Regions from separate parts of the Paenisporosarcina sp. genome, predicted to be linked through region 2. Evidence: a T-box and tRNA genes for the amino acid it is inferred to sense, from the RefSeq annotation. Region 2 holds a T-box; the other holds one or more tRNA genes.
What was found. A T-box is a leader RNA that pairs with one kind of tRNA and senses whether it is charged. The one in region 2 lies ahead of argS (arginine--tRNA ligase), so its partner is inferred to be a tRNA-Arg.

Region 1: it encodes a tRNA-Arg, which carries the amino acid that the T-box ahead of argS (arginine--tRNA ligase) is inferred to sense. The anticodon was not compared.

The regions. Positions count from the first base shown of each region.
Region 1 covers NZ_JBYNRN010000021.1:100,480-116,261, reverse strand. Annotated here, with positions in the region: gene hisG (ATP phosphoribosyltransferase) at 1-572, shown strand, start outside; gene hisD (histidinol dehydrogenase) at 585-1,871, shown strand; gene hisB (imidazoleglycerol-phosphate dehydratase HisB) at 1,868-2,458, shown strand; gene hisH (imidazole glycerol phosphate synthase subunit HisH) at 2,455-3,108, shown strand; gene hisA (1-(5-phosphoribosyl)-5-[(5-phosphoribosylamino)methylideneamino]imidazole-4-carboxamide isomerase) at 3,105-3,848, shown strand; gene hisF (imidazole glycerol phosphate synthase subunit HisF) at 3,842-4,600, shown strand; gene hisIE (bifunctional phosphoribosyl-AMP cyclohydrolase/phosphoribosyl-ATP diphosphatase HisIE) at 4,597-5,229, shown strand; gene AC3EA5_RS08230 (tetratricopeptide repeat protein) at 5,307-6,833, shown strand; gene trxB (thioredoxin-disulfide reductase) at 6,907-7,857, shown strand; gene AC3EA5_RS08220 (NUDIX hydrolase) at 8,465-8,941, shown strand; gene rapZ (RNase adapter RapZ) at 8,941-9,825, shown strand; gene AC3EA5_RS08210 (gluconeogenesis factor YvcK family protein) at 9,830-10,819, shown strand; gene whiA (DNA-binding protein WhiA) at 10,848-11,801, shown strand; gene AC3EA5_RS08200 (HPr family phosphocarrier protein) at 11,880-12,137, shown strand; tRNA gene AC3EA5_RS08195 (tRNA-Arg) at 12,225-12,296, opposite strand; gene clpP (ATP-dependent Clp endopeptidase proteolytic subunit ClpP) at 12,466-13,059, shown strand; gene AC3EA5_RS08185 (LemA family protein) at 13,470-14,048, shown strand; gene AC3EA5_RS08180 (TPM domain-containing protein) at 14,045-14,830, shown strand; gene AC3EA5_RS08175 (glutaredoxin family protein) at 14,859-15,092, shown strand; gene AC3EA5_RS08170 (sugar-binding transcriptional regulator) at 15,655-15,782, shown strand, end outside.
Region 2 covers NZ_JBYNRN010000007.1:50,671-66,452, reverse strand. Annotated here, with positions in the region: gene argS (arginine--tRNA ligase) at 1-1,224, opposite strand, end outside; T-box leader at 1,270-1,462, opposite strand; gene AC3EA5_RS02135 (hypothetical protein) at 1,859-2,122, opposite strand; gene AC3EA5_RS02130 (GNAT family N-acetyltransferase) at 2,135-2,539, opposite strand; gene dcm (DNA (cytosine-5-)-methyltransferase) at 2,857-4,116, shown strand; gene AC3EA5_RS02120 (Sau3AI family type II restriction endonuclease) at 4,191-5,585, shown strand; gene AC3EA5_RS02115 (hypothetical protein) at 5,590-6,753, shown strand; gene AC3EA5_RS02110 (YolD-like family protein) at 6,912-7,268, opposite strand; gene AC3EA5_RS02105 (transcriptional regulator) at 7,265-7,492, opposite strand; gene AC3EA5_RS02100 (SRPBCC family protein) at 7,647-8,165, shown strand; gene AC3EA5_RS02095 (serine hydrolase domain-containing protein) at 8,320-9,348, shown strand; gene AC3EA5_RS02090 (metallophosphoesterase family protein) at 9,402-10,133, opposite strand; gene AC3EA5_RS02085 (F510_1955 family glycosylhydrolase) at 10,275-11,249, shown strand; gene AC3EA5_RS02080 (four-helix bundle copper-binding protein) at 11,335-11,661, shown strand; gene AC3EA5_RS02075 (histidine phosphatase family protein) at 11,776-12,357, opposite strand; gene AC3EA5_RS02070 (hypothetical protein) at 12,408-12,653, opposite strand; gene AC3EA5_RS02065 (hypothetical protein) at 12,778-13,059, opposite strand; gene AC3EA5_RS02060 (GNAT family N-acetyltransferase) at 13,118-13,681, opposite strand; gene AC3EA5_RS02055 (DUF4179 domain-containing protein) at 13,755-14,783, opposite strand; gene AC3EA5_RS02050 (sigma-70 family RNA polymerase sigma factor) at 14,780-15,343, opposite strand.

The sequences.
Region 1 (15,782 bases), on a different contig from region 2:
ATGTTCTGCTCCAAAAAGCAGGGTTTCAACTTCCTGACGATTTAGAAGAATCTAGAAAATTAATAGTTGAGGCTCCTGGGGAAAATATCCGATTTATATTAGCAAAACCGATGGATGTTCCGATTTATGTAGAACATGGGGTTGCAGATATAGGAATTGCGGGTAAAGATGTATTACTTGAACAAAAACGTATTGTACATGAACTCTTGGATTTGAAAATTAGTCAGTGTTATATAGCAACTGCCGGTCTTCCAAACACAACAATGAACGAAATTGCGCCACGTGTAGCAACCAAGTATCCAGAGATTGCTTCTGCTTTTTATAAAGAAAAAGGGGAGCAAGTTGAAATCATTGGGTTAAATGGTTCGATTGAATTAGCACCAATGATCGGGTTAGCTGATCGTATTGTCGATATCGTATCAACAGGTCGTACGTTAAAAGAAAATGGTCTTGTTGAATATGAACATATCGTCGATGTCACATCGAGACTTATTGCTAATCCAGTGAGTTATCGTTTAAAAAGTGAGCGTATTCGAGATATGGTGAAACGGTTAAAAGAGTCAATGAAGTAGGGAGTGGAAGAAATGAAAATCGTTTCATTAACAAAAAATATTTCTTTGAGACGGCCTTTAGAGATGGGTAACATGGAGCAACTAAAAACCGTCAAAGGTGTATTGGCTGATGTTCAAAGTCGAGGAGACGAGGCAATAGCTGAATACAGTGAGAAGTGGGATGGTGTGAAACTAGAGAAATTCCGTGTCTCACAAGATGAAATAAAGAATGCCAAAGAGCATTTTGATGCTGTTTTACTAAATGATTTAACAGAAGCTGCAGCTAATATTCGTCATTTCCATGAACAACAAAAGCGTTCATCTTATGAAGTGGATGTAAGTCACGGTTCTTTTATTGGTCAACGCATTAATCCTTTAGATGCCGTGGGCTTGTATGTTCCTGGTGGTTCAGCCGCGTATCCTTCGTCCGTCTTAATGAATGTTATACCTGCTCAAGTAGCTGGAGTGAAACGAATTGTCATTGTCTCTCCTCCGAACAACCAAGGTATTTTACCTGATGCTGTTTTAGTAGCGGCATCTATTCTTGGGATAGATGAGATTTACAAAATCGGTGGAGCGCAAGCCATTGCAGCGCTTGCTTATGGAACAGAAACCATCAAGCCTGTAGATAAAATAACGGGTCCAGGAAATGTGTATGTGGCTCTTGCAAAGCGTGAAGTGTTTGGTGAAGTGGCAATCGATATGATTGCTGGACCAAGTGAAATAGCGATCATTGCGGATGAAACAGCTTACGCTGATGAAGTAGCAGCTGACTTATTATCTCAAGCGGAACACGATCCGATGGCCTGTCCTATTTTACTTACCACGAGTGAATTTTTCGCTTCAGAAGTTGCACAAGAAGTTGAAAGACAGTTAAGGACATTACCGCGTGAAGATATTGCGCGCGCATCTATCGAGAATTTCGGATGTATCTATATTGCCGAGTCCATGTCGCAAATTGTGGAAGCAGTCAATCAGTTAGCTCCTGAACATTTAGAAATCATGGCGACTGAACCGCATGATGTCGCAGTTCGAATCCGTCATGCTGGTGCTATTTTTATTGGCCGATATAGCTCAGAACCAATTGGCGATTACTTTGCGGGAACGAATCATGTGTTGCCGACAAATAGTACGGCTCGATTTTCGAGTCCGTTATCGGTTGACGATTTCATTAAAAAAACAAGCATTATTTACTATACAAAAGAGACCTGGCAACAACATGTGGACAAAATTGCGAGACTAGCAAGAATGGAAGGTTTAGAAGCACATGCGAGAGCCGTCGAGTCTAGAAGATGGGAAAAAGGAGTGGATCAATCATGACGAGAGAAGCAACCATAAATCGAAAAACAAATGAAACTCAAGTGAAAGTTTCACTAAACTTAGATGGTGAAGGACAAGCGGAAATTGACACTGGCGTTCCTTTCATGGATCATATGCTAGATCTTTTTGTAAAACACGGGTTATTTAACGCGACGATTGAAGCCTCAGGGGATACGCATATTGATGATCATCATACAACAGAGGATATCGGAATCGTGTTGGGTCAAGTGATGAAAGAAGCTTTAGGAGATAAAAAGGGAATACGCCGTTATGGTAACGCATTTGTGCCGATGGATGATGCTTTAGCACAAGTCGTAATTGATTGTTCCAATCGTCCACATTTAGAATTTCGTGCTACTTTCCCAATGCAAAAGGTAGGTAATTTTGATACTGAATTAGTTCATGAATTTTTATGGAAGTTTGCACTTGAAGCTCGTATGAATGTTCACGTTATCGTTCACTATGGTCATAATACACATCACATGATTGAAGCAATCTTCAAAGCGCTTGCAAGAGCACTTGATGAAGCGGTGACAATTGACGAGAGAGTGAAAGGCGTTCCATCTACAAAAGGGTTATTAACATGAAGATTGGTGTAATCGATTATGGAATGGGCAATTTATATAGTGTCGAACAAGCCTTATTGCGTCTAGGTTGTGACGTTACGATTACGTCTGAACGAGATGCGTTAGATCAAATGGACGGTTATTTACTGCCAGGTGTTGGCGCTTTTCCAGATGCCATGCAGAGATTAAATGAACTTGGCTTAGCGGATTACATCAAAGGATTAGCAACGGTAAATAAACCATTGTTAGGCATTTGTTTAGGAATGCAACTGTTGTATGAACAGAGTAATGAAAATGGGACTACCAAAGGGTTAAACCTTTTAAAGGGCGAGATTAAAAGGTTTGATAAATTAGACTCTCAGCAAAAAAAAGTTCGGATTCCTCATATGGGATGGAATCCGTTGTCCTTTGTCCACCAGCCCGATTGGTTGCATGACTTAGCAAAAGAAGAGTCCACTCATGTGTATTTTGTCCACTCGTATTTAGCGCAAAATACGAAGCAAAGCGAAGTGCTGGCAAGTGCGACTTACGCGGGACAGTTTGTTCCAGGACTTGTGCAAAAAGATGCCATTATGGGTATGCAATTCCATCCAGAGAAATCCGGACCATTCGGTAAATATTTACTTACAGAGTGGGTTCGATACGTAAAGGAAAGGAGTGCTTCAAAATGAGTGCACTTGAACTATATCCTGCAATCGATATGCGCGGCGGAAAATGCGTGCGTTTATATAAAGGTGATTACAATCAAGAAACGATTTATGCAGATTCACCATTTGAGATGGCTAAAACATTCGCAAGTCAAGGTGCAAAGTGGATTCATATGGTCGATTTAGATGGTGCAAGAGATGGCAAACGAATCCATGATGAAGATGTGATACGAGCTGCCACAGAGTTAGGTGTAAATGTGCAAATTGGTGGAGGTATACGCTCTGAAGATGATGTGAAACATTACCTTGACCGAGGTGTAGCACGAGTTATCATTGGAAGTCTTGCGATACAACAACCTGAATTAGCGGCATCTCTTATTGAAAAATTTGGTCCAGACAAAATTGTCATAGGGATTGATGCTAAAGATGGGATGGTCGCAACTCACGGTTGGATTGAAACTTCTTCTAAGTCTGCGATTGAAGTAGGTCAGTATTTTGCTGAACGTGGTGCAAAAACGTTTATTTTTACGGATATTGCAACGGACGGTACATTAATGGGGCCTAATCTATTAGCGAATGAACTTCTTGCTGAAGCAACAGGTGCTGAAGTGATTGTTTCGGGTGGAATTAGCTCACTTGCTGACGTGAAGGCAGTTGCTCATGTTTCGAAAGGTTCTACGATTAATGGTGTAATTATCGGAAAAGCCATTTATGAAAATCGCTTTACTTTGTCTGAGGCATTAGCAGAGGTGTCAACATGTTAACGAAACGTATCATTCCTTGTTTAGATGTCAAAGAAGGTCGCGTCGTTAAAGGCATACAATTCGTTTCACTCCGTGACGCGGGAGATCCAGTTGAGTTAGCTAAGTTTTATGATGAACAAGGCGCAGACGAACTGGTTTTTTTAGATATTTCAGCTTCTCATGAAGGAAAAGAAACGATGATTGATGTTGTTAGACAAACCGCAAAAGAACTAGCGATTCCTTTTACAGTTGGTGGGGGTATTCGCACCTTAGAAGACATGAAAAACATGCTTCGTGCAGGGGCGGACAAAGTATCTGTGAACACCTCAGCGATTGAACGTCCTGAACTAATTTCTGAAGGTGCAGCATTCTTTGGGTCGCAATGCATCGTAGTTGCGATTGATGCCAAATGGTCTGACGAGGATGACACCTGGATGGTTTATACACATGGAGGACGCAAGAGAACGGAACTCACGGCAGTGGGCTGGGCGCAAGAAGCGACTCGTTTAGGTGCGGGAGAGATTTTATTAACTTCAATGAATCAAGATGGTGAGAAAAAAGGCTTTGACTTAGCTTTGACGAAAGCTGTACGGGAAGCGGTTTCTGTTCCTGTTATTGCTAGTGGGGGAGCGGGTAACGCAGCGCATTTTTATGATGTATTTACTGAGGTTGATGTTGACGCTGCTCTAGCGGCTTCTATTTTTCATTATAAAGAAACGAGTGTTCAAGAAGTGAAAAGCTTTTTAAAAGAGAAAGGTGTGTCTGTTAGATGACTGAATTCAACATGCAATCGATACAATTTAACGAGCAAGGACTTGTTCCAGTAGTCGTTCAACATGCACAAACAAAAGAAGTCTTAACTGTTGCTTATATGAACCAAGAGTCCTTAGAAAAAACGATTGCTACAAAGGAAACGTGGTTTTATAGCCGTTCCCGAAAAGAGTTATGGAACAAAGGAGCGACTAGTGGGAATAAACAGCAAGTCATTTCTATTCGCACAGATTGTGATCAAGATGCATTAGTTGTAGAGGTGATACCTAATGGACCGGCATGTCATACGGGAGAAACAACTTGTTTCCATAAAGATGTCTTAACACCAAATGAAAAAGTAGGAAGCTTTGGCATTCTAGCGGATTTAGTTAATGTGATTCAAGAACGTGAAAAAACAATGCCTGAAGGTGCATATACGACTTATTTGTTTGAAAAAGGTGTTGATAAAATCGGGAAGAAAATAGGGGAAGAAGCAACTGAAGTGGTGATTGCAGCTAAAAATAGAGATGCGCAAGAATTGCAATGGGAAGCCGCGGATTTGCTTTATCACTTATTAGTTTTACTTCAAGAACAAAAAGTAGATTTGTATGAAGTGCTGGAAGTTTTACAAAAACGCCATGAGAGTAAATAATTGTCTAATGTGCTATAATAGCAAGATACTGAAAAGGGACTGCAAAAGTTCCTTTTCATTTTTTCGGAGGCATTTATTTGGAGAACAAGCGTAAAAAACCTATAAAAGAAAATGTAGTGTCGTTTATTCCTACTGGCGAGTACTACTATCAAAAAGCGCTTCAAGCTCTCAATCGTGAGCAGTTTGACAAGGCGCATAAATATTTGAAAAGAGCAGCGGAACTCAGTCCTGATGATCCGCTTATTTTGATGCAATTTGCGATAGTTGAAATGGAACTGGAAAATTACGACCTAGCTTTAGAGCTGCTTCAAAGTGCTCATAGTTTAGATCCTAATGAAACAGAAATTATTTTCTTCTTAGCAGAAGTGTATGCTCATTTAGGCTTAATTGTTGAGGCTCGAAAATATGCTACTAAGTATACAGAGATGGATGTAAGTGGCGTATATGCTGAAGAAGCAATGGAAATCATTGATTTTGCAGAACAAGAAGATTGGCCTCTTTTTGAAGACGATTCGATTGATAGTGATAACCTTTATATACAAGAAAAAGCTAGAAAAATGATGGAGCAAGGTAATTTTGACCAAGCGGTAGAAGTACTTGAAAAACTCATTGAAGAAAATCCGGAGTTTTGGGCAGCATATAATAATTTAGCGCTAGCTTATTTTTACATTGGTGAAGTCGATCAAGCAAAAGCTTTATTGCACCAAGTATTAGAAGAAAACACAGGGAATTTACATGCGTTATGTAATTTAACCGTGGTTCACTATTATGAAAAAGATGAAGAAGAATTGAATCATTTACTTGCGATGCTAAGTAAAATACAACCGTATTTAATTGAACATCGTTATAAGCTCGGGGCAACTTTCGCTTTAGTGGGTCGTTACGAAGATGCTTTTAAATGGTTGCGTTCTTTGCAGAAAAAAGGCTACGAGGGTGATCCCGGGTTTTATTTTTGGTTGTCTCACTCTGCCTATTTTTCAGGGCACGAAGAGATTGCACGACAAACGTGGAAACTTCTAACTCAAATAGATCCAGATAAAGAAGGATTAGAGCCGTGGTCAGGTCAAAAAGATGGAGATTCTCAAACTGGCATGGAACACAATCGAGATTTCATTGTTGAAAAGCTTGAAAATGCTTATCGCAGTGAGCGGATGTTCGGTCTTTTTCTTCTTGGTAAAACATCGCATAAGCAAGAAATTTTGTCCCATCCTGAGTGGATTCGAGTTGAATCTTATTCTTCTATGGAAAAATGGTTACTGGCACATTCATTAGGTCATTCATTTGATAGCAAAAATGATAGTGAGCGTTCGTTTTTACGTGCGGTTGAAGCGACTGAATACATTTACAATAAATATCAGCCTGTTTCAATTGCAGGTTCATTTTTATTCCAAATGTGGTTCGTTTTAATGGAGCGTGCGATTGATAAAGAATATTCTTTTAAAAATCCAAATGCTTTAGCTGCTGCCGCGGATTATATGTTCCAGTCGTCTAGAGGACAAGGAATTACGAAAAAAGCTGTCGCTGCAAATTATGATATTACATCTGCCACATTAACCAAATATGTAAATGAACTGATTCAGTTTTTACCATTGTTTGATTCGTAAGCAAATAAGTTGAACGAAGGAATCGTTTTATATACGATTTGTTTAAGACCGATTGTTTTAGGAGGATTTTTAAATGACTGAAGAAAAAATTTATGATGTTGTCATTATTGGTGCAGGTCCGGCTGGTATGACAGCTGCTGTTTATACATCTCGTGGTAGTTTATCAACTCTAATGATTGAACGAGGAATTCCAGGCGGCCAAATGGCCAATACGGAAGAAGTAGAAAACTATCCTGGGTTTGAACATATTTTAGGACCTGAGCTTTCTACAAAAATGTTCGACCATGCAAAAAAATTCGGAGCTGAATATGCTTACGGTGATGTGCAAGCAATCATTGATGGCGAAGCTTATAAAACAATTAAAGCTGGCGGGAAAGAGTATAAAGCCCGCTCGATTATTATTACTACTGGCGCAGAATACAAAAAAATGGGCGTTCCAGGCGAAAAAGAACTGGGCGGACGTGGTGTAAGTTATTGTGCAGTATGTGATGGTGCGTTTTTCAGAAACAAAGAATTAGTCGTTGTAGGCGGCGGAGACTCTGCTGTTGAAGAAGGCGTATATTTAACACGTTTTGCTAGCAAAGTTACGATTGTTCATCGTAGAGATGAGTTAAGAGCACAAAAGATTCTTCAAGAACGTGCTTTTGCCAACGATAAAATCGAATTCATTTGGAATTCGACTGTAAAAGAAATCAATGATGAAAATGGGAAAGTCGGCGGTGTAACTTTAAAATCTACTGTCGATGAAACTGAAACGGAATTCAAAGCGGATGGTGTATTCATTTACATCGGAATGCTTCCTTTAACAAAGCCGTTTGCTGATTTGGGCATTTTAAATGAAGCCGGTTATATTTTAACGAATGATCAAATGGAAACTTCGATCCCTGGTATTTTTGCAGCTGGAGACGTTCGTGAAAAAACATTACGTCAAATTGTCACTGCAACAGGAGACGGAAGCGTTGCTGCACAAGCCGCGCAACACTATATCGAAGAATTGCATGAAAAATTAAGTAAAGACGCTTAATTTAATCATTCCTTAATGCTTCTGTAATACCGTTGCAACAATAAAAGTGTATAGTCAAGATAGTAAATTGACCCCCTTTTTTAATAGCAACATTTTGACAGGCTGTTTCTCGATGAAAATCGAAGAAGCAGCCTCTTTTTTGCCTGTTAAAGACGTCATCTTTCGAGTAGGTTTTGGACTGGCTGTTTCTACAAGTAAACTTGCCGGTGAGATGTGTTTTTGAGATAAACCATCACCTTTGTGTGATAAATCTTTAGATAGACCGATAAACCTTCCAGACGGTGCGATAAACTTCTCAGAGTGACCGATGAATCATTCTTGGTAATAAATCCAAGTCAACTCAGTAATGATATGTCCGTTTCCGAACAGAAGCGAAGCGTAAACAATAGAATTCAAAACTTAGACCATTATTCGCGTAGATATATCTTTAGGTCTTTCCCCGTAACGTCATCTTTTTTACTTAATCCGTACTATTTAACTTAGCTTCATATTTGTAGGAAATCCTTATCCAAGGACTTTACATATTGTAAAATTGATTTTTTGATATAAGTCCAATTAAAGTTGTATAATAGAATGAGTGAGTCTAGTTGGATTTGGAGTGTAAAATGTGCAACGAATAGCGAATTTAATCGTCCTAAAAGATAATCAAGTTTTATTATTAAAAAAGCCTCGTAGAGATTGGTATGTAGCGCCGGGTGGCAAAATGGAACAAGGTGAATCCATTTACTTGGCAGCAATTCGAGAATTCGAGGAAGAAACCAATGCTCAACCTCATCAGCCTCATTTAAAAGGAATCTATACAATGATTATCCAAGAACAAGATGAAGTAATCGATGAGTGGATGTTGTTTACATTTGTTTCTCATGGTTTAGAAGGCACTCCTTATGAAACCACTAAGGAAGGCATACTTGAGTGGCATCCAGTCGAGAGTTTAGCTCATCTGCCAATGGCAGAAGGCGATCGAACAAATCTCCAATTTGCTGTAACGCAACAAGGAATTCAATATGGTACATTTGTCTATACGCCAGAATTTGAATTGTTAGATGAAAACATTCAGGCATCAAGTGAAGGGGAGTATCAATAATGGAAAAGAGCCAAACTCAAGATTCGGAATTGGTTATCATCACTGGCATGTCTGGAGCAGGAAAAACAGTTGCCATTCAAAGTTTCGAAGATTTAGGCTTTTTTTGTATCGATAATTTGCCTCCAGCTCTTCTAACAACTTTTTTAAAGTTGATGAAGGACTCTGGAAAAGATATGAACCGAATTGCCGCAGTAATGGATATGCGTGGTGGCGATTTATTTGATTCATTAATAGGTGCACTAGATGATATGGGGAAAACGGACCTAGTTACTCCTAAAATTTTATTTTTAGAAGCAAATAACGAGACGTTGGTACGTCGATATAAAGAAACAAGACGTTCTCACCCTTTAGCTCCGGCTGGATTGCCTCTTGAAGGAATAGCGAAAGAGCGGTTGCTACTGTCTGAATTAAAAGGCCGTGCGCAATTTATATACAATACTTCTGATTTAAAACCGAAAGAATTAAGAGAAAAAATTCAAGAAGAATTCTCATCAAAAGACAACTCTACATTTACTGTAAATGTGATGTCATTTGGATTTAAACATGGAATGCCAATTGATGCGGATTTAGTATTTGATGTTCGTTTTTTACCAAATCCTTATTATATAGAAGAGCTCCGTCCTAAAACTGGATTGGATGCGGATGTGTCTGGATATGTTTTAAAATGGCCTGATACGCAGTTGTTAATTGAAAAATTAGCGGACTTGTTTTTATTCATGATTCCTCAATACAAACGTGAAGGTAAGAGACAACTGGTGATCGCTTTTGGATGCACCGGGGGACAACATCGTTCAGTCACTTTAGCAGAACATTTTGCGGGTCTTTTCCAAAAAGACTACCAAACTGTTATTACTCATCGGGATATTAAGCATAGAAAGGGTTGATGGAATGGCACGTTCCAAACGCCGGAAACGGATTGTGATTATCGGTGGTGGGACGGGTCTTTCCACGTTATTACGAGGATTGAAAAAATTCCCCGTAGACTTAACTGCCATCGTAACTGTCGCAGATGACGGAGGTAGTTCAGGCAGGCTACGTGATGATTATGACATTCCTCCACCTGGAGATATACGTAAAGTAATGGCTGCACTTTCTGATGTAGAACCTTTAGTAGAAGAAATGTTCCAGTACCGTTTTAGTTCTTCAAATGATTTAGGTGGACATTCGCTTGGAAATTTAATGTTAACGGCTTTAACGGATATTACAGGTGATTTCTCACATGCGATTCGAGAAATGAGTCGAGTATTAAATGTGAATGGAACTGTTCTTCCAGCCGCAAACCAGCGAATCACCTTACATGCGGAATTAGAGGACGGGACAATTGTTACGGGAGAATCTAAAATCCCCACATATAATCAACGCATTCATCGCGTGTTTTTATCTCCAAATGATGTGAAACCGCTTCCTGATACAATCCGAGCGATTGAAAGGGCGGATTTACTAATTTTTGGACCTGGAAGTCTTTATACGAGTATTTTGCCAAACCTAATGGTTGAAGGAATTCGCGAAGCGATCTTAGCTTCCAAAGTACCGAATGTATACATTTGCAATTTAATGACACAAGCTGGAGAAACACATAATTACTCTGCAGCCGACCATGTCCGTGCATTAATGTATCATATGGGAGCGCCATTTATTGATACGATCTTATTGAATACGGATGAAGTTCCACAGTCTGTGCAACGTGTATATGAACAAGAACAATCAAAACCCGTAAGTTATGACGAAACTCGTTTAACACAAATGGGTATAAACGTAGTTAAAAAAGATATAGCAACAATTAGAGAAGGTGCGATTCGTCATGAAGCAACGAAAGTAGCAGAATGGCTCGTACAATATGCGGAAGAAAATGAAAGTATGCGAAATCAGCAAACCTAACATCTTCCTTCCGAAAGGGGGAGTTCCCATGTCATTTGCGTCAGAAACAAAAAAAGAATTAACTCAAGCAGCATCTACCCCTTGTTGTTCAAAGGCGGAGTTATCTGCACTAATACGTATGAACGGTTCCCTTTCCTTTGCCAATAGAGCTTTAAGTCTAGATGTGCAAACTGAAAACGCAGCGATCGCGCGAAGACTCTATACACTGATGAAAGAATTGTATCCATATCAGGTGGAATTGCTGGTTCGTAAAAAAATGCGCTTAAAAAAGAATAACGTGTACATTTGCCGTGTTCGTGACGGTGCGAAGGCTTTGCTGGAAGATTTGAAAATTATTTCTGATGACTTTCAGTTCAATCATACGATTTCAAAAGAGTTAGTGAAAAAGAAATGTTGTAAACGTGCTTATTTAAGAGGTGCGTTTTTAGCTGGAGGATCTGTTAATAATCCCGAAACATCAGCTTATCACTTAGAAATTTACTCTTCTTATAAAGATCACAGCGAAGCATTAGTTGCTCTAATGAATGGATTTGGACTAAATGCCAAAACGATTGAACGCAAAAAAGGGTTTGTCACGTATTTAAAAGAAGCAGAAAAAATTTCTGACTTTTTAAGTATAACGGGTGCACATATGGCTTTATTGAAATTTGAAGATGTCCGTATCTTACGGGATATGAGAAATAGTGTTAACCGACTTGTTAATTGTGAAACGGCTAATTTGAATAAAACCATTAGTGCTGCTATTCGACAAGTAGACAATATACGATTTATTGATAATGTCATGGGAATTGATCAATTACCGGAGAAATTACGTGAAATCGCTCGTTTACGAGTTGAATATCAAGATGTGACGTTGAAAGAATTAGGCGAGATGGTTTCCACAGGCACCGTTAGTAAGTCGGGAATAAATCATAGATTGCGAAAGCTTGATGAGATTGCAGATGCACTTAGAAGTGGGACAAGTTTAGATAAAGTGAAATGATAGTTGTCTGAAACACATACATCAGCTAACATAGTAACAATATACGTACGGATTTTTGCTAAGGGGGGAATTTAGAGAATGTTGGATCGACAAGTTGAGGTAACTTTAAAATCAGGACTACAAGCAAGGCAAGCTGCTCTTTTTGTTCAAGAAGCAAACCGCTATCAAGCGGATGTTTATTTACAAAAAGATGATAAAAAAGTAAATGCTAAAAGTATTATGGGGATTATGAGCTTAGCGATAAGCAAAGGCTCCCAAGTTGTCATTAGTGCGGATGGTTCTGATGAGGAACAAGCTGTATCTGGATTAATTGCGATGATTCAAAAAGAAGATTGAACACACTGAGGAATACATTTGCATAGGTTAAGATAGAAAAAACAGCTTTCACCATTTAAGGTGAAAGCTGAATTTTTCTTCTGACAACGCCCTCGGCGAGGATCGAACTCACATTTTAAGCTTCGGAGGCTTACGTGCTATCCATTGCACCACGAGGGCAAGCGACTTTTCTATTATACAAATTAGCTATCAACAATTCAACTAGACATTTGAGAACGTTATATTTGACCATCCTTGACCATATTGTATATGATAAGGATATAGCTGAGAGGCAATCGTCATCTCAGGATATTAGAAAAAGAATTTACGTTTGAAGGAGGCAATTTCAATGAACTTAATTCCTACAGTTATTGAACAAACTAGTCGTGGAGAGCGTGCTTATGACATTTATTCACGTCTATTAAAAGACCGTGTCATTATGCTTGGAAGTGGAATAGATGACAATGTATCTAATGCCATCGTAGCTCAATTATTATTCTTGGAAGCAGAAGATCCAGAAAAAGACATTTCCATTTACATCAATAGCCCTGGTGGTAGTATCACAGCAGGTATGGCAATTTACGACGTTATGCAATTTATCAAACCAGACGTACAAACCGTTTGTATTGGTATGGCTGCATCAATGGGTGCATTCTTACTTGCAGCTGGAACAAAAGGTAAGCGATATACATTACCAAATGCAGAAGTAATGATTCACCAACCACTTGGTGGAGCACAAGGGCAAGCAACTGAAATTGAAATTGCTGCTAAACGCATTTTGTTCCTTCGTGAAAAGTTAAATGGTATTTTATCAGAACGTACAGGTCAACCAATTGAAGTAATCGCGAAAGATACAGACCGTGATAACTTTATGACGGCTGAACGTGCGAAAGAATATGGTTTAGTAGACCATATTATTACACGTAGTGATTTGAAAAAATAATTTCCAAAGGGGCTGTCTAAAAGTCATTTATTGACTTATAGATGGTCCCTTTTCCTATTTTGCAATTTCCGTTTCAGACGGACGCGTTCCGCGGGCATGACTTCAGTCTCCTCGTCACTTCGCTCCTCCGGGGCCTTCAGTTCATGCTATTCCCGCTGGAGTCGCCGTCTTCCACTCCAATTCATTACCTAATTAAGAACGAGGTTTTTTAAAATGTACTTTTAAAAATAAATACAATAAACCCCATCTTTTATTTCTGGAATTATGTTAATACTTATTGGACACGCCTATTTATTCCATTATATAAATTCTCACTAGATTCAAAAAATCCTTTTCATATTAAATGATGCAGGTTTTAAACTTTATTAAATAAGGTAGACATTGACTATACTATTGAAGAGGTGAAGGATATGAAAAAAGGATTAATTCCGATACTTGTGATCGTAGGTATTATTGTTGTTTTAGCACTTATGTTAATTCCTAGTTATAACGGATTTGTTGAAGGTGAAGAAAATGTTGATGCAGCTTACGCTCAAGTAGATAATCAATTACAGAGACGTTTAGATTTAATTCCTAACTTAGTGAAGACAGTTGAAGCGTTTGCAAAACAAGAACGTGATGTTATTGCAAGTGTAACTGAAGCACGGGCAAAATTAGCAGGTGCAAATTCACCGCAAGATCAAGCTGAAGCAAATGATGAATTATCGGGGGCTTTAAGCCGTTTATTGGTGGTTGTCGAAAATTATCCTGTTTTAAAATCAGATGCTAATTTCCGACAATTAATGGATGAACTTGCTGGTACGGAAAATCGACTAGTTGTAGCTCGACAAGATTATAATACAGAAGTTGCTTCGTTCAATAAAAAAGTGAAACGATTCCCTGGTGCCATGTTGGCGGGCATTTTTGGATTTGATGAAAAAGAATACTTTAAAGCAGATGCAGCTGCACAAGATGCACCTGTTGTAGACTTTGGAGGGGACGGGGAATGATGAAAAAAGGCGCGCTTTTCATAGGAATTGCGCTTCTTTTTTTCATGTCGCTTTCGCCAATGATTCAAGCGGCAACTGTTCCTAAACCAACTGGTGATATTTACGTTCAAGATTTCGCAGGATTATTAAGTAGTGATCAAAAAGCTGAATTGAATCGAATTGCTTCTCAGTTAGAAGATGGGACGGGTGCTCAAATTGCCGTATTAACAATTGATTCCCTTGAAGGCGAGGATATTGAGGGTTTTTCAAATCGTGCATTCAGAGAGTATGAGTTAGGTAGTTCTGAAGAAAACAATGGCGTCATGCTTGTGATTGCCATGGAAGAACGTGAACTATGGGCGGAAGTAGGTTATGGTTTAGAAGGAGCTTTACCTGATGGCAAGGTAGGCAGAATTTTAGATGAATTTACAGTGCCGTATATGCAACAGGATGCACCAGATGAAGCAATATTTAATACGATGAAAGTTTTTTATGAAGAAATTGCAAAGGAATATAATTGGGATGGCGAATCGGTAAACCCTGTTCAACCCGAAAATAGTAACGAAGGTGGGGGCGTATCTATGTCTACCATTGTCATGATTATTATTATCGTCATTTTATTCACCATATTTTCAAACCGTGGTGGTGGAGGAATGGGTCCTGGCTCAAGAGGACGACGTGGTGGAATTCCAATGATAGGACCTGGTTCATTTGGTGGAGGATTTGGTAGCGGTGGAGGCGGAGGTTTCCGATCTGGTGGAGGAGGTTCTTCTGGCGGTGGTGGAGCTGGTCGAAGCTTTTAAAGGCAACAATCAATGAAGGAGTATGAAGATGCAAATACAATTTTACACACGTCCCAATTGTCCACTGTGCGACGAAGCGAAGCTGATGCTACAGCTTGTTGCTGAAGATGTGGACTTTGAAATTGAAGAAATTAATATCGAACAAAATGATCAAATTCATGAAAAATACCTGATTCGTATTCCTGTCATTGAAAAAGATGGTCAAGTAATACAAGAAGGAAGAATTGATTATCCTACATTGCTAGAAGCGCTAAGTAAATAATTAGCGCATTGGACCGTAGGAAATAAACACTCGTAAAAAAGATATCACCAAATTTTAAAAGTGGTCGCCTAATTCATTCGCTTTCCGCGGACGAAATAGACGACCACTTTTCTACTAAGATAGCGTTAAGATAGGTTCTTTTAATTACCCAGTCAAATAGAACAGACTTTAAAGACCTTTTAACATAACTAGAAATTTCTTTAGTTGTAAGTGGAGTAATAAAATTAAATTTGTAAGTCCTTACACGTAAAACAAAATTATTATGACTGCTATTTCCGTTGATTGAAATGGAGGCGGCGACTCCGAGGGGATAAGCACGAACTTTAGACCCTGGACTGAGCACAGCGAAGGAAGCGGCTAAAGCCGTGCCCCCGGAACGCGTCCGCCTAAATGTAAATCAACAGATTCATTTGTTTATTATTTCAAGTGCTAAGTAATTAATTAGCGCTTTTTTGTTTGCATTTTAAATTAATTAAGCGTAAACTAAAATCATTAAGCGGGACGCATTTTAAAGTGGTGGGACAAATATTGTCCAACTAAAAGGGGGATTGAGGAGAATCTTATGAATAACTTACTCCAAGCACAATTAAAAATAGTTCCAGAAATGCCTTTATTAATACAGAAAAGATACAAAGTGTTGATGGCGATTTTGTTAGCAGGAGAAATCGGCAGGCGTTCGTTAAGTGAACT
Region 2 (15,782 bases):
ACCTATTGCTTCAGCGACTTCGATTTTATTTTTTAAATTCGGATTCTTCTCTTCGATATTTACGGAAGATAATTGAATGGCTTCTTTTAAGACACGCTCCAGCAAAATAATATTTCCTTTGCGAGTTGAAAGCTTCTCTCCGTCTTTTAAGATCAAGCCAAATGGAACATGTTGAATAGATGCTGACCAATCGTAGCCCATTTTGTTAAGAACAGTTTTAATTTGCTTAAAGTGTAGACTCTGTTCATTCCCCACGACGTATAGGGATTTCGCGAAGTTATATGTGTGTTTTCGGTCTAATGCTGCCGTAATATCTCTTGTTGCATATAGAGTTGCACCATCTGATTTTTTTATTAAGCAAGGTGGAATGTCATCCCCTATTTCAACGACTTGAGCACCATCAGATTCAACTAATAATTGTTTTTGAGTTAACTCTTCTACAATTGGTTCCATCTTGTCGTTGTAGTAAGCTTCTCCATTTTCAGAATCGAAAGAAACACCTAATAAATCGTAAATTTTTTGAAATTCTTTTAAGGACTCCGTTCGGAACCATTCCCATAAGGCTAAGGCTTCGGTATCCCCATCTTCAAGTGATTTAAACGCTGCCCGTCCTTGATCATTTAAGGTTTCATCTGTTTCTGCTTCTTCATGAAAACGAATGTAGAGAGCTAACAAAGTCTCAATTGGCGCATCCTGAACTTCCTTTTCACTTCCCCACAACCGATAGGCAACAAGCAATTTCCCGAACTGAGTTCCCCAATCACCCAAATAATTAATTTTCACAGGTTGGTACCCACTCTTTTCTAACAACAGGGAGATGGAATTGCCAATGACTGTCGAACGTAAATGGCCCATTGAAAATGGTTTTGCGATGTTTGGGGAAGACATATCAATAGTGACAACGCTACCCTGACCAATATGTGAGGAACCATATTGATTGGATTGGTTAATGATTGTTTCCAAGATGTGTTGAGAAAAATAGGATTTATTCATAAAGAAATTCACATAGCCATTAACTGCTTTGGCCGTTTGAACGCGAGGATCACTAATACGTTGAGCGATTTCTTCTGCAATCAAAACGGGAGATTTTTTTAATAGCTTTGCGAGCGAGAAGCAAGGAAATGCATAATCTCCTAAATGAGTATAAGTCGGCTCTTCAATCATATTTTCATCAACCAGTTCCGGAACAATGCCTTGCAATATTTCTAAAATGTCCTGCTTCATCAGAAAACCTCCTAAAATAAATAAAAAAAGCCCTCGTCTCATCAAACATGAGACGAAAGCTTAACTTCCGCGGTACCACTCAAATTGCCAAATATATGGCCACTTTCTCCATAACGGGGAGTTCCGGCTACTAAAAGCATCTCAAAAGTGCGGTTCACAACTCTTTTACACCGGGCTTCCACCATCCCCCGCTCGCTTTTGTATCAGATGTCGCTACTCTCTTTTTCTTAGATATTGTTATTGAATTTAACAAACCCCAAATTAATTGTCAACATTTTCTAATAGATTACAGTTATTAATTTAGGAAGGCTAACACCACTAGCACGAAGCAAAGACCTGCTAATCCATAAAAAATCTTCGAAACCTTCCGATTCGTGTTCATTTTATAGCCATAAACCGCGAAGAAGAGAGCCGCTGCCAATTTAGATATACCTTCATAAAGTAAGTTCCCAGAAAAGGCAGAGCTACTAAAAATAATAGTTGTAAGCAATGTAATCAAAATGAATACCTTGAACCATAAAGGCTCTAATTGGAACAATTTAAACATGCTCTTTATTCTTAGTGAGAAATTATTAAATCCTGATTTAATATTCTCCATAAGCACTCTTCTTTCAATGAATATTGAAAAAACCGATTAACGACGTGCAGCACGCAACCTACGGAATTGAGCAATTTCTTTAAATAAAAACTGCCAAAATGCAAACGAAGCGATCAGTAAGAACGCTAACTTCCAACCTTGTCGCCAATCATTGAAATACACATAATAACTCATGGCCGCATAAACAAACGTGTAAAAAATAATGCCCCATAAAAGTGACTCGCGTTTCACATAAAACTTAATTGCAAATAGAAGTACAGAAACCCCTAGAAGCACCCACTTCAATGTATCAAACTCCATATATTTCTCCCCTTACAAACCTGACTGCTTTGTAAAATTTCTTTTTATCATTCCATTGGATGGTTGCATACCAAATTTCTCATAATAAACCTGCAACTCCATGTCACACATTAAGTCAATCATATAAATATCCTTCAGCGTAGCAAACATTCTCTGTACCAATTCTAGTCCAATTCCTTTACCTTGATGAGATGGTAAAACTTCTAAAAAGGGGATATAAGCTGATAAAACGCTATCACTTATAGCGGTAATAAATCCTACGATTTGATTCGAATCTTCTTCAATTGCTAACACGATATGTGAACTGTTGTTCAATAACTTTAAGTGAACTTCAGGAGAAGGCGGATTCGGCCAATTCACAAAAAAACCGTTTAACTGATTAACATTTATACCCTTAGTAGATGTTGTGTAAATCATTTTCAGAACCCTCCATTTGTTCTTTTAATGGGAGTATTTCTGTATGAATCAATTGTAGAGTAACATTAAAGTACACCTCTTACTGTTTAATTGGTATTTCTACAAAAACATACATTTGGATATTATTAATTAAAGAATATCAGAACCCCCGTATATATTGTAGGAAAATTCTGATTGTGTGTTATCAATTTCCAAAATTGATTTTATAAAGCAGGTCTTGTGAATTTCGAATAAAATACTTAAATTTGTGACGTTTCGATCTTGATCTTTTCAATAAAATGTTGTATAATAAAGAAAAAGCGAAAGGGTGTTCGTATATGCAAGATTCTAAATTAAAAGTAATTGAGTTATTTGCTGGTGTCGGTGGCTTTCGTTTAGGTCTCGAGAAAGCGAACCCCGATTTATTTGAAGTAGTATGGGGGAACCAATGGGAACCTTCTCGAAAAGCTCAAGATGCTTTCGATTGCTATAAGCATAACTTTAAAGATGGAATACATTCGAATGAAGATATAACTACCGTTTCAAATGACGCATTTGCGGACTTAGAACCAAATTTAGTAGTTGGTGGCTTTCCATGCCAAGACTATTCAGTAGCTCGAAGCCTTTCTGGTGAAAAAGGACTCCAAGGGAAAAAAGGAGTTCTTTTCTGGGAGATTAAACGCGTAATTGAGAGCACAAATCCAAAGTATATATTATTAGAAAATGTCGATAGACTTTTAAAATCCCCTTCTTCTCAGCGGGGACGTGATTTTGCAGTTATGTTAGCTACCTTTAGGGATTTGGATTATACAGTTGAGTGGCGTGTTATTAATGCCGCAGATTACGGATTTGCTCAAAGAAGAAGACGTGTTTTCATTTTTGCTTACAAAAATGGAATATCTTTCGGACAAGCCCAAAGCAATTTTTCTGAAGATCAAATTGTTTATAATGAAGGGTTCTTTGCCAAGCCATTCCCAGTTGAGTTTGAGCCATATAAAAATCGAATTAGTTCAGTAACACTTCCTGATGATATTGTAGCAATATCTGAAACATTCTCTTTCGGATTCCATACTGCTGGATATATGAAAGATGGATATGTATTTACTACACAAGTGATTCCAAAAGAAGAAAAAGCCATCACATTAAGAGAGATTTTGATTAGTGAAGATGATGTTGATGAGAAATTCTATTTGTCTGAAGCTACGAGTGAAAAGTTTGCATATCTTCGAGGTCCAAAGAAAATTGAACGAAAAACGGCAGATGGACATGTTTATCAGTTTTCTGAAGGTGGTATGTCCCCTACTGATGATTTAGACAAACCTGGTAGAACTATGCTAACTAGTGAAGGTTCAACCAATCGAAGTACACATATAGTTGAAGTGAATGGTAGAAAACGTTTCCTAACACCATTGGAATGTGAAAGATTAAATGGATTTGATGATAATTGGACAAACACGATGTCAGATCGTATGCGCTATTTTTGTATGGGAAATGCTTTGGTGGTTGGTTTAATTGAAAGAATGGGTCATCGAATTGAAGAAATAGAAAGAACAAATAAGGTTGCTGAAATTCAATTAGAATTAGCATTGCAAAGCTGATACTCCGGTATCGGCTTTTTTCTTTATATGGTAAAATCTTGATATAACAATTTCTTGTTTTAGGAGGTCCATTCATGATTTATGAAACAGAAGAAATACTTCTATACAAAGCAAAAGAAGCTGAAGGAAAAACATTCGGAGAAATAGATCTGAGTGGGAGAATTACCAATCCTAAGGCAAAAGGGCAACTTGGACAAATTATCGAAGAAAGCTTTTTTGGTTATGAAATAAATTCTAAATCCGAGGCAGACTTCTTGGAATTAGGAATTGAATTAAAAGTCACTCCACTAAAATTAAATAAAAACGGTTCCATTTCTGCTAAAGAACGATTGGTATTAAACATCATTAACTATCACACAGAAATCCTAAACACATTTAATACATCTAGTTTTTGGAAGAAGAATCAGAAAATACTTCTCATGTTCTATCAATGGCTTCCAGATGTGCATCGATCACAATATCAAGTTCTTAAAAGTCATCTCTTAACTTATAGTGAAGAGGATTTACAGATTATAAAAAACGATTGGGAGTTTATAACCAATAAAATTAAGTCTGGAAAAGCCCATGAACTTTCTGAAGCTGACACCATTTACTTAGCAGCGTGTACTAAAGGGAAAAATAAAGAATCCCTTAGAACACAACCTTATAACACATTACCAGCGATGCAAAGGGCATACAGTTTAAAAGCAAGTTACATGACGGGCGTGGCAAGAAAGATACTTTCGAATAAAGATATGGTTTCCATAACAAATAGCCAAGAATTAAAAACTCGAACGCTCGAAGAAATTCTAAACGATAGATTTACCCCTTATATTGGAAAAACTCTTTCGCAAATTGCATTCGAAAATGGAATCACAATTAACAGTTCAAAAAGTTTTGTTCCTGAATTCGTAAGTGCCTTATTAGGTATAAAAGGAACTAAACTTGATGATATTGAAGAATTCTCGAAGGCCAACATACAATTCAAAACGATACGTCTTGAACCTAATGGCATCCCAAAAGAACATATGTCCTTTAAAAATATAGACTTCAATGCATGGTCTAAGGAAGATTGGGAAGATAGTTGGCTAAATAATTATTTTGAGCAGACTAAGTTCTTGTTTATTATTTTTGAATTCAAAGAAACTGAACGTCAAAATAAAAATCGGGAATTATTTTTCAAAGGGATTCAACTATGGAATATGCCTATTAGTCAAATTGATACACACTTGAAAGAATTCTATCAAACTGTTCAAAAGCAAATTAATGATGGAATCCAAATCGACATAATCGCAAGAGGAAATACTGTTGTAGCTAGAAATAATTTACCTTCACCAGGGTTTAATGGTCTTTGCCACATTAGACCAAAAGGTAGAAACGGACAGGACAAAACACTTTTACCTGATGGGCAAATGATAGCTAAACAAGCTTTTTGGTTGGATAAGGAATTTGTAACACATTTAATTACACAAACACATACTAGGAGCTGAATTGATGGCTGGCTATATTTTCACACTTGATAGTACTGATTCATTAAATGAACTTGTTAATAACGGTGTATACAGTACTAATTTAAATGTACCTTTAAAAAACATTTGGAGAGCACATCATGAAGGAACATTTGCAGATTATGTCTCCATGTCAGAAGGTGATAATGTATATTTTTTTATTGCTAGAAAAATTTACGGTGTAGGAAAATTAATAAATATTAACGGTGAATGTAAACACCTGAATTTCCCTGGCGCAGATATCCCGGTAGCAGAGAAATTTTCAAAATTAAAAAATAAAATGATTTTAAATAAGTCTTCATTCAATTTAGGAAATAGATTTTTATGTACTTTTGAAAATGCACCTTATTTTTTCAAGAATGGTATAGATATGGATGACGTATTAGCTTCTAATCCTGAAGCCTTTAAAATGTTGAGAGTGTTATGGAAATTATCATTCATTAAAATAGATGACACTGAAAATAAAGCATTAATTGATATTATTTTAAAAACAAATGAGAATGAAATTACAAATCCCCAAAATGTATTTTCACAATCGGATAAATTACATAATAGAATTCAGTTTCTAATTAATGACGATTATCGAATTAACGCCAAGAATGTCTTAGCTCTTGCAGCAAATAATTCTAGAATTGGTCATGAAATGGCTATAGAAGTTGGCGTTATAGATTATATTAAAAATAATCCTGATGGGATATTCGGAAATTGGGATTATTTATCTCACCAAGTCGTAGCATCACCATTCAAGCCAGTTGATTACATGGATAAAATGGACGTGTTTGGATATCGCTTCATTCCTTCTTTCTCAACTATATCGAAATATTTAACTATAGAAATTAAAAAAGATATAGCTGATAAAGAAGTTATTAATCAACTTATGAAATATGTTGATTGGGTAAATCAAGAATATAGCTTTGGAGATTATTCAATGATTGAGGCATTCGTGGTGGCTCAAGATTTCCCTGAAGATGTAGTTGGTTTAAAAAACGTAGCCGGAAAACGCACCTTTGTGAAAGGACGTCGCCCTGCTATCACTAAGCACTGGGATAATTTAAGATTAATTAAATACAAATTTAATGAAAAAACTAAAAATCTTGAATTTGTGGAGGTGGGAGTTAATTCACAAAATGATAACACACCTAATACATAAACCTTTACTCAGCAAAGATTCTTGCCATACAATGCCCTGTGTTTACCAACTAAACGAATTTAATTAGACTTCAGGGCATTTCTGACTGTATATGAGAAGGTCAAATTTGGTCTATTCATACTGAATTGTTGATAAAGATATCTTATTGGTATTTCGAGTTACGTTAAAAGCATGACTCCAACAAGTTCATTGAGTGGTAGTTGGTGAATGCCGAATGGGTCTTCGTAGCGGAGGTATTGTTTGTTGGCTTCTTTTATGGTGCCTTGGTGGGTATGAAGTTCGCCGTTTTTCCAAGTTGTTAGGCGTGTTTCGAATTGGCTTGTAAGTGCGCGTTCGATTTCTTCTTGCATGGTGTCGAAGTCGAAGTCGTCGAGCACGGGTTTTTTCACTTTGTCATGATCGGCTTGCCATTCACGTAATTGGGCTACATGTTCTGGCAGCATCATAGCTGTCCATTTAATCTTGCCTCGGTCTTTGAGATCACCTTGAACTTTTAGCCCACGATTGATTTTCATGAAATGACTTCCTTTCTTTCTTGTCGAGTTACTGGGATGACCGCGAGAATTTGTTCATAGTAAAAAGTGCGTTTAGCTTGTTTGGTAAAACAGAACGCTTGAAAGGTATCATGATACGATTTAATGACTTTTACTCGTCTTTTAGAAATTTTCCCATCCTTCGCTAGGTAAACCATCTCTAATACATCATGCCGTTTCATTCCTTTTACAATGACCTCTTTCATTTCAGTTGCCTCCTTTTTCTTGATTATAAACGAACACATGTTCTCTTTTCAAGAAAAAAGATATGGGAATTTCAAGAAATCTGTTATTCCTCGAGAAATACAATCGATTTAGGTATAGTGGATGTAACTAAACATAACGGAGGAGTGAAACAGAATGTCTGAAAACAAAAGGTTAATTTCAACTACTGTGGAAGGTCAAGATCTTGTAATGGAGCGCATTTTTGATGCACCACAGAAGTTGGTATTTGAGATGTTCGCTAAGTCAGACCATTTAGAAAGATGGTGGGGACCGCAAGGATGGGAAACGGAAAATCGTACATTTGAATTTAAACCTGACGGCGTTTGGCATTATTGCATGCGCTGTAAGGATGAAAGCCAGGGAGAATTTTTTGGTCATGAGTCTTGGGGAAAAGCTGTGTATCATGAAATCGTTGTGCCAGAAAAAATTGTCTACACAGATTCGTTTTCCGATGAAGAAGGCAACATCCCTGGTGCCATACCTGATATTTTAATCACTATGGATTTTGTAGACGATGGCGACAAAACGAAACTTCTTATTCGCTCCCATTTCTCATCTGAAGAATCTCTTCAGCAAGTGAAGGATATGGGAATCGTTCAAGGATTAGAATCACAATTTGAAAGATTAGATGGTTATCTAGAAGAAGTAAGTTAAGACAAATAGAAAACTTCTAAATGCACTGCAATCGCAGTGCTTTTTTGTAGCCTTTATTAACTACGGTAGCCATTTATGTACAATAAAAAGGAAATTTCTTTATTGTATCGAATGTAGTTAAGGGATAGATACATGCAGTTTTTTGGAGGGTATTATGAACATACATATGAAAAAACGTATTGCAGAAATAGAAATCAATCACAACTTTTCAGGCTCGGCACTGATAAAAGAGAACAACGAAAATTTAGCTGAAGTAAACAAAGGGTATGCCAATCGTTCTGAACAGTTACAAAACCGTACATTGACAAGGTATGGAATTGCTTCAGGTTGCAAGCTTTTTACGGCTATAGCCATTTGTCAGCTTGTAGAGGAGAGAAAGCTTTCTTTTGATTCAAAGTTAAATGAATGTCTCGATCTTCAGTTTCCGAATTTTGATGAAGAAATCACCATCCATCATCTACTCACACATACATCTGGAATTCCTGATTATTTTGACGAGGAAGTGATGGATGACTTTGAAGAGTTATGGGTTGAAAACCCCATGTATCGAATTAGAAATTTGAAGGATTTCATGCCGTTATTTCAAGATCAAGCCATGAAATTCAAACCAGGGGAACGGTTTCACTATAATAATGCCGGATATATTTTACTTGGTTTAATAGTGGAACAGGCGAGTCAGATGAATTTTGCTGACTACATTCAGGAACATATTTTCAATAAAGCTGGGATGGTAGATTCGGGATATTTTGAAATGGATGCCCTCCCTCCTAATACGGCGCAGGGTTATATTGATAACCAAGATGGAACATGGAAAACAAATATTTATTCATTGCCCGCAAGAGGGGGTTCAGATGGAGGAGCATTTGTTACTGTCCATGACATGAATCGGCTGTGGGATGCATTGATGAACAATCAACTACTAAGTGAAGCCTATACTCAGCAGTTACTCACCTCCCACGCTCAGGAAAGTGAAGTTGACTTCTATGGCTATGGTGTATGGATGAAGAAAACCGAAAATGATCGCATTTTCAAATATCATGTTATGGGTTATGACCCAGGAGTTAGCTTTCACTCTGCTTATTATCCTGGGAATTCGATTAAAGTTGTCATCTGCTGCAATCAGTCCACTGGTGCATTCCAACTGATGAAAAGTATTGAGGATGCCATTCATACATCTACATAAGAAAAACAGAGCTTACACCCGTAATGGTGCAAGCTCTGTTTTCTTGTCTAAATTTACGTATAAAAAAGTTTGAACAGGGTTTCTCTTTGAGGAACTTGTAGCCGGTCAAATTTTTCTAGGAATGCTTTTTTGTCATAGGTAGCGTGATGAATGGTGATGATTGGTTCATTTCCACTGAGGTCGATGATGCCGTATGGAGCTGTCTCGCCTTTTGATACGCCAAGTGCGCCTGGATTGAGATACATTTTCCCATCCGCTTGAAAATCATGTTCTGGATGGTGATGACCAAAACAGATGATGTCTGCAGGGTAATCGCTAAACATATGTTGCATGTTTTCAAGTGTTGCTTCTTGGATTGTGTAAAACGGTTCGTCTTGAATATGGACTTGTCGTTTGTTTTCTTCTATATGATAGTGAATCCCTAGAATGCGCGTGTCATTCACTTGTTTTTCAATAATGCGTGGCAATTGTTTAAGCATAGCCACATGGTTCGGATTTAATCGTTCAGCAATCCATTGATGATGCTCACGTGTGTGTTTATAAGTTTCAGGGTGGCCTTCACCTGCAATTAATGACAAGATCGCTTCATCGTGATTTCCTGTGATCATTCGGATATCTGATCGACCAAATAGAATGTCGAGTACTTCGTTTGAGTCCGGTCCCATGGCAATCATGTCGCCTAAACACCAAATTTCATTGATGTCCCCCCGCTTGTCAATTTCTTGTAAAACCGCTTGTAATGCAAGTTCATTTCCATGGATATCTGTGATAATCGCTAGTTTCATCTGTTTCAGTCCTTTTCACAAGTTCGTAACAATAGTTTACCTCATTTACCTACAAGAGGCAGATGGAAAGCCTTTTCAACCGAGTTTTGGGTATAATGAGGGCAGTATTGGTACTTTATTGACGAAAGCGAGTGAATGAAAATGAAAAAATGGATGCTTATTTTAGGGGTGGCAGCAGCTACACTTTCTGCCTGTTCGAATGATGAACCCTCGTCGGACGCTAAAAACGATACGAAAAAAGCGGAAACTCAAGCAGAACCAACTCTTCCAAGTGAAGGGTTTTATGTAGATACAACTGATTTGAAAGTAGATCATATCCATGGACTTGGCTACCCCGCTTCAGGAGATGCATTTATGATTGCCTCTCATCACGGACCTGTGATGTATGAAGATGGTGTTTGGAAACAAACGAAGACTGAAAAGCATGATTATATGGGATTCCATGCAGTATCCGATGGCTTTGTTTCAAGTGGACATCCTGAACCTGGCTCAGACTATGAGAATCCCCTGGGTTTATTGAAAAGCACGAATTTAGGTGAATCGTTTGAACAATATGCTTTTGAAGGCGAAATCGATTTTCACTATTTAGGTGCCGGTTATGAATCGGGACGAATTTATGTATTCAATCAAATGCCAGTTGAAGGCATGGAAAATGGATTCTTTTACACGGATGATTTAGGCGAGTCTTGGGAAACGATGGCAATGGAAGGCTTTGATGCACAGCAGATGTCGAATATTTCAGCTCATCCAACGGAAGCGGATACGGTAGCGATTGGCACAGAACGCGGTGTTTATGCATCTAACGATGGAGGGAAATCGTTTGAACTGGCAGTCGAAGGCGTTTACACCACTTATGTGATGCAAGGAACAGATGCTGCGTACATCGCTGAATTAAAAGATGACAAGATGGTACTGCATAAGAAAGATTTAGCTTCAGGAGAAGGTGAAGCGCTCGTTATTCCTGAGTTAACTGCTGAGAATTCCATTATCTTTATGGCACAGCACCCAACGAATACGAAGGAATTAACCTTTGCTACGCTCCAAAATGATGTCTACCAGTCAACCGATGGTGGTGCGACTTGGGAACAATTACTGAATAAAGGTTCGGTAAAATAAGGAACTTTATGGGTAAATCAAGTTTAAAGTGCTTTTTCAAGGGAAGGATACTACTAATCACTTGAAGAAAGCGAGGAGAAGAAATTTGAATATGTCCTATGAAGATTGTTTGAAGGCCTGTCAGGAATGTTTAGAGGCGTGTAATGTTTGCTTTGACTCCTGTCTCAAAGAAGAGGATGTCAAAATGATGGCTCCATGTATCCGACTCGATCGAGAATGTGCGGATGCGTGTAGTTATGCCATGCAAGCCATGACTCGTAACAGCCCATTTGTTAAAGAAATTTGTGAGTTATGTGCGAAAATTTGTGATCGTTGTGCAGAGGAATGTGGCAAACATGACCACGACCATTGCCAACGTTGTGCTGAGGCATGTCGCAAATGTGCAGAAGCTTGCCGTGCAATGGTAGCTTAATACACGTATAAAAGAGCCTTAATTCGCTATTTGAATTAGGCTCTTTTATACGTTTCACACTTATTAGGTTCCATCGTTTTAGCAATTGATTTAGAAGACCTACAATTTGGTTGTTTACATGTTAACACTAACACCCCATATTCTTTGAACGTTCAGTAATTCCTGTTCATTGAATTCCATTCTATAAATATCAGGTTTTGATGTGCTATGTAAAAAATCCAAGTCATAGGTGCTATCGAAATACCCCATCATCAATGTCATAATAGCCCCGTGGGTTCCAATAACTACTTTTTTATTTCTCATAGTATCTAGTAGTTCTTTTAAAACTCTTATAGCTCTTTTTTGACAATCAGCATTTGATTCTCCTCCCTCTAAGGAGAAATTCGAATCGAAAAATGACTTATCCAAAATCTGTACTAATTCTTTATCCTCTAATCTTTTGTTTTCAGGAGAAAATATCCTCTCTTTTAAATCCTCAAAGACTAAAACTTCTTGTCCTATTTGTTGAGCAATCTTTTCAACAGTCAATAATGAACGTATGTATGGACTTGAAACAACTGCATCGATTTTTTCATCTTTCAATATGTCAGTTACTCGTTGAGCATCTAAATAACCTTTATCGGTTAATCCCCTTGTTCGGTCATTTCCTTCTTTTGGCGACTCACCGTGTCTCACCATATAAATAACAGTACTCAATATACTTCATCCCCAATAAGTTTCTTTTGTTTTTCTACTGCCTTTTCAGTTCAATAAGAGGGTGAATAAATCCTATCCGTATCAGTATCAATAACAAAATCAACTTGTATATTGCAGTCATAAGGAATATGTTCAAAGTTATGAATCCTGCAAAATACATTTGGAAGATCTTTCATCTCATAGGTTAATTTCTTTACTTGCAAATATTTTTGCTTTAACTGTTGTTTGGAACACTTTTTCCCAGAAAGAACAACTTGATGAAAATAACCATCGATTTCAATAATCAATTTTATCACTACTGGTCGCTAGTCAGTCTTATAGCTTAGATTTGTGAACACCATTAGTTCATATAGCACTTGCTAAACACCTTATAGTTGAATGCTAACAAGAGCTTTACTACTTCTTAGAGTAATTTAATTGTTATTCAAATAGAGTGAAAATTTTCCAAGATAAAACTAATAAGCCTAAGATGAATACCCCGAGCAAGAATGAGGCGAATTTTAAAATAACATTATGGTATCTGTGCGAAGAAAATTTCCCTGATATTGATAGGAGAAGTCCTAGTATTAAATCAATAATAGAAAATGTATCAATACCTCTAGCAAAATCCTCATCCTCTTCATACTTTTTAATAGCAATATAAAAAGCATTCCCAACTAGAAATAATACCAATGAAATTATTAATAATATATATATATTCATACTAAAATGTATCTCCTCAAGTATAGGAAACCTATACATATTGGCAAGCTAATTTATATCAGATGGATTTCTTCATCCATTCTTCTCTTGTCAATTTCATATTTATAGAATCTATCCATTCTCCTTCGTATTCTAAGTCGTTTTCATCTCTGCTATCTACAACAAATCCAACCTTTTCGTAAACATGCTTAGCTCTTGGATTGAAATCATATACACTCAACGTAAGATGATCTAGTTTGATTTTTTTAAATACGTAATCAATTATGAGCTGGGTAGCTTCCGTGCCTAATCCCTTATTCCTTCCTCTTGGTCCAATGAGTATCCTAAAATTCATACTATGATATTTATGATCGTATAAATTGACTACTACTTCTCCCACTAAGATACCTTGTAATTTATCAACTATTGCTAGGTCCAATCGATCGGTTTGTTCATTTCTTGTATTGTACCAATGATGAATCGATTCCAGATTAAAATCGGAAGAACTTCCTGTAAGTTTTATTATTTCTGTATCCTGTAAACATTCTTCTATATAGGAAAGGTCTTGTTCTTTAAAAGGCCTAAGGATAACTTTCTGTCCAACTATAAGTGGTTTTTCACCTAAATATACCAATCGTTTCACACTCCATTTTAAAGTTGTAAATTAAAGCCCCTATAAAAGTTAGACAACTGTCGAACTTCTACAGGGGCTTTCACTATTTTTTTTTCAAGTCAACAACAATCGGATCAAGCTCAATTTCGATATGACCTTTGCCGTTCATGAGACTCGCAATTTCAACAGGCTGAATGATGAGCTGGCTAGCACCATCTTGTATTGCCCCAATATCAGTCGTTCCTTTAAATGTTTTCCCACTATCAGGTGACTTTCCGGAACCACCTTGGCCATTCATATACACATGACCGAGATCATCGGTAACATAGAAAACAGGTGTCACGCTTGGCCACTCTTTTAGCAGTTCATCCGTTACCACTTGTTCATATAAAATTACGGTTGAAACATCTGTAAATTCAACAGATTGAAGCGTGAAGCTCACGTCTTTTTGATGTACAGTTTCATTCACGAGCTGTATATCTCCATCTAAACGTTTTAATGAAAAGGCGAATGACCAATCTCCCTCAACTTCTAAATCATTCGACATACTATAAAAGGCATGAGGCGTCCAAGTGATTTTTATATCTTCAGGATATACTTCATCTTTGAAAATTGGGGTTAATGTCGATATGCCCACATAGCGCGTATCACTAATTTTGGTGATTTGACCACCGCCACTCGTGCCGATTGCTCCTTCAACATCAAACCAATGTGGCGCTTTATTATGCACCATTTCCCCAAAATCATGATTCGTTTCAATCGCAAAAGAAACTGTAATATTCGTGCCGTCATATACCGCTTTATCAATCATAACGGTTAAACCGTTACTTGTTTGTGCAAGACCAATATCAGTAGAGAAGGATTCGAATTTTTTGTAGTTTTGTTCATCGTTATTTAAATAACTAACAACATTTTCCATGAACGGAATCTGTGATGCAAATGACGGAAATGCAAAACCAGTTGCTGTGGTGGCACCAACAATAATGGAGGCAGCGACTGCCATATGACGCCAAATTTGTGCTTTATTACGCTTTTTAAGCACATTTTGTTTAACTCGTGCTTTTTCGATATCTGTCACCTCTAGTAGCTCAATTTTATCAATATCTAATTCAAATAATTCTTTCATACTCATACGAATCTCTCCTTTAGCTTCATATTTGTAGCTAGGATCTTCTTACCTCGATACAGGCGATTATCAACAGCAGCTTTCGTTAGCCCAAGTGTATCGCCAATCTCACTATTTGATAGCTCCATATAATATTTCATCATAAAAATATCGCGGTCTATTTCCTCTAGTTTACTGATTGCTAGTAATAATTCATTTTTTTCTTCTCGTTGCAAGACGGATATATCTGTTTGTAGAAAGCTTGCTTTTTGTACCAGTGGTACATCCGATTGTTCATGTACGATTTGTTTTTCAGCTAGCCGATATCGATCTATTGCTTTGTATTTCGTAATCATGCCAATCCATTTTTTAAAATCTTGTGTATCACCTTGAAACTGATGAGCATTTTGCCATACAGTTAGAAAAACATCATTGATACATTCATCAATATCTGGTCGCTTCATATTGTGTAAAATTTTTGTTGCGATCGTTTTCACAAGTGGCATATAAGCATCAATAATATACTCAAGTGCATCTTCTTTTTGTTTTTTTAATCTAGCGATAAAGTTGGTCGGTGAACTTTTCATTTGCTCCGCTCCTTATGTAATTGAAAAAGCTTTTTCATAATATACAACGAAGAGTCTTACAGTTTATTCTCAAATAAGTTTTAGAATTTTTTTATATTAATTCGAATTGTATTATTAACGGTATTGCCAAACTTTAAAATTATAGTTTTAGAATCCCAATCAGAAAAATTAAAAGACATTCTAGATTAACCAAATGCAAAAATCCGAACTACTTTTTTAGTTCGGATTTTTCGTGTTATATACTTTGTTTTTCAAAAAATACTCATTCAACTAAAACTGTGCTATTTATTAGATTACCATATATTTGATTTAAATCCTTTTATTATCGAAGGCTTTGTTAAAGAGAAAGGTTGATAAATTCTTAAAGATTAAGGAGGATGAAATTCTCTAAATGAATACCGAAAATAGATATTTATGTTAAAAGTGAATATATGATTGT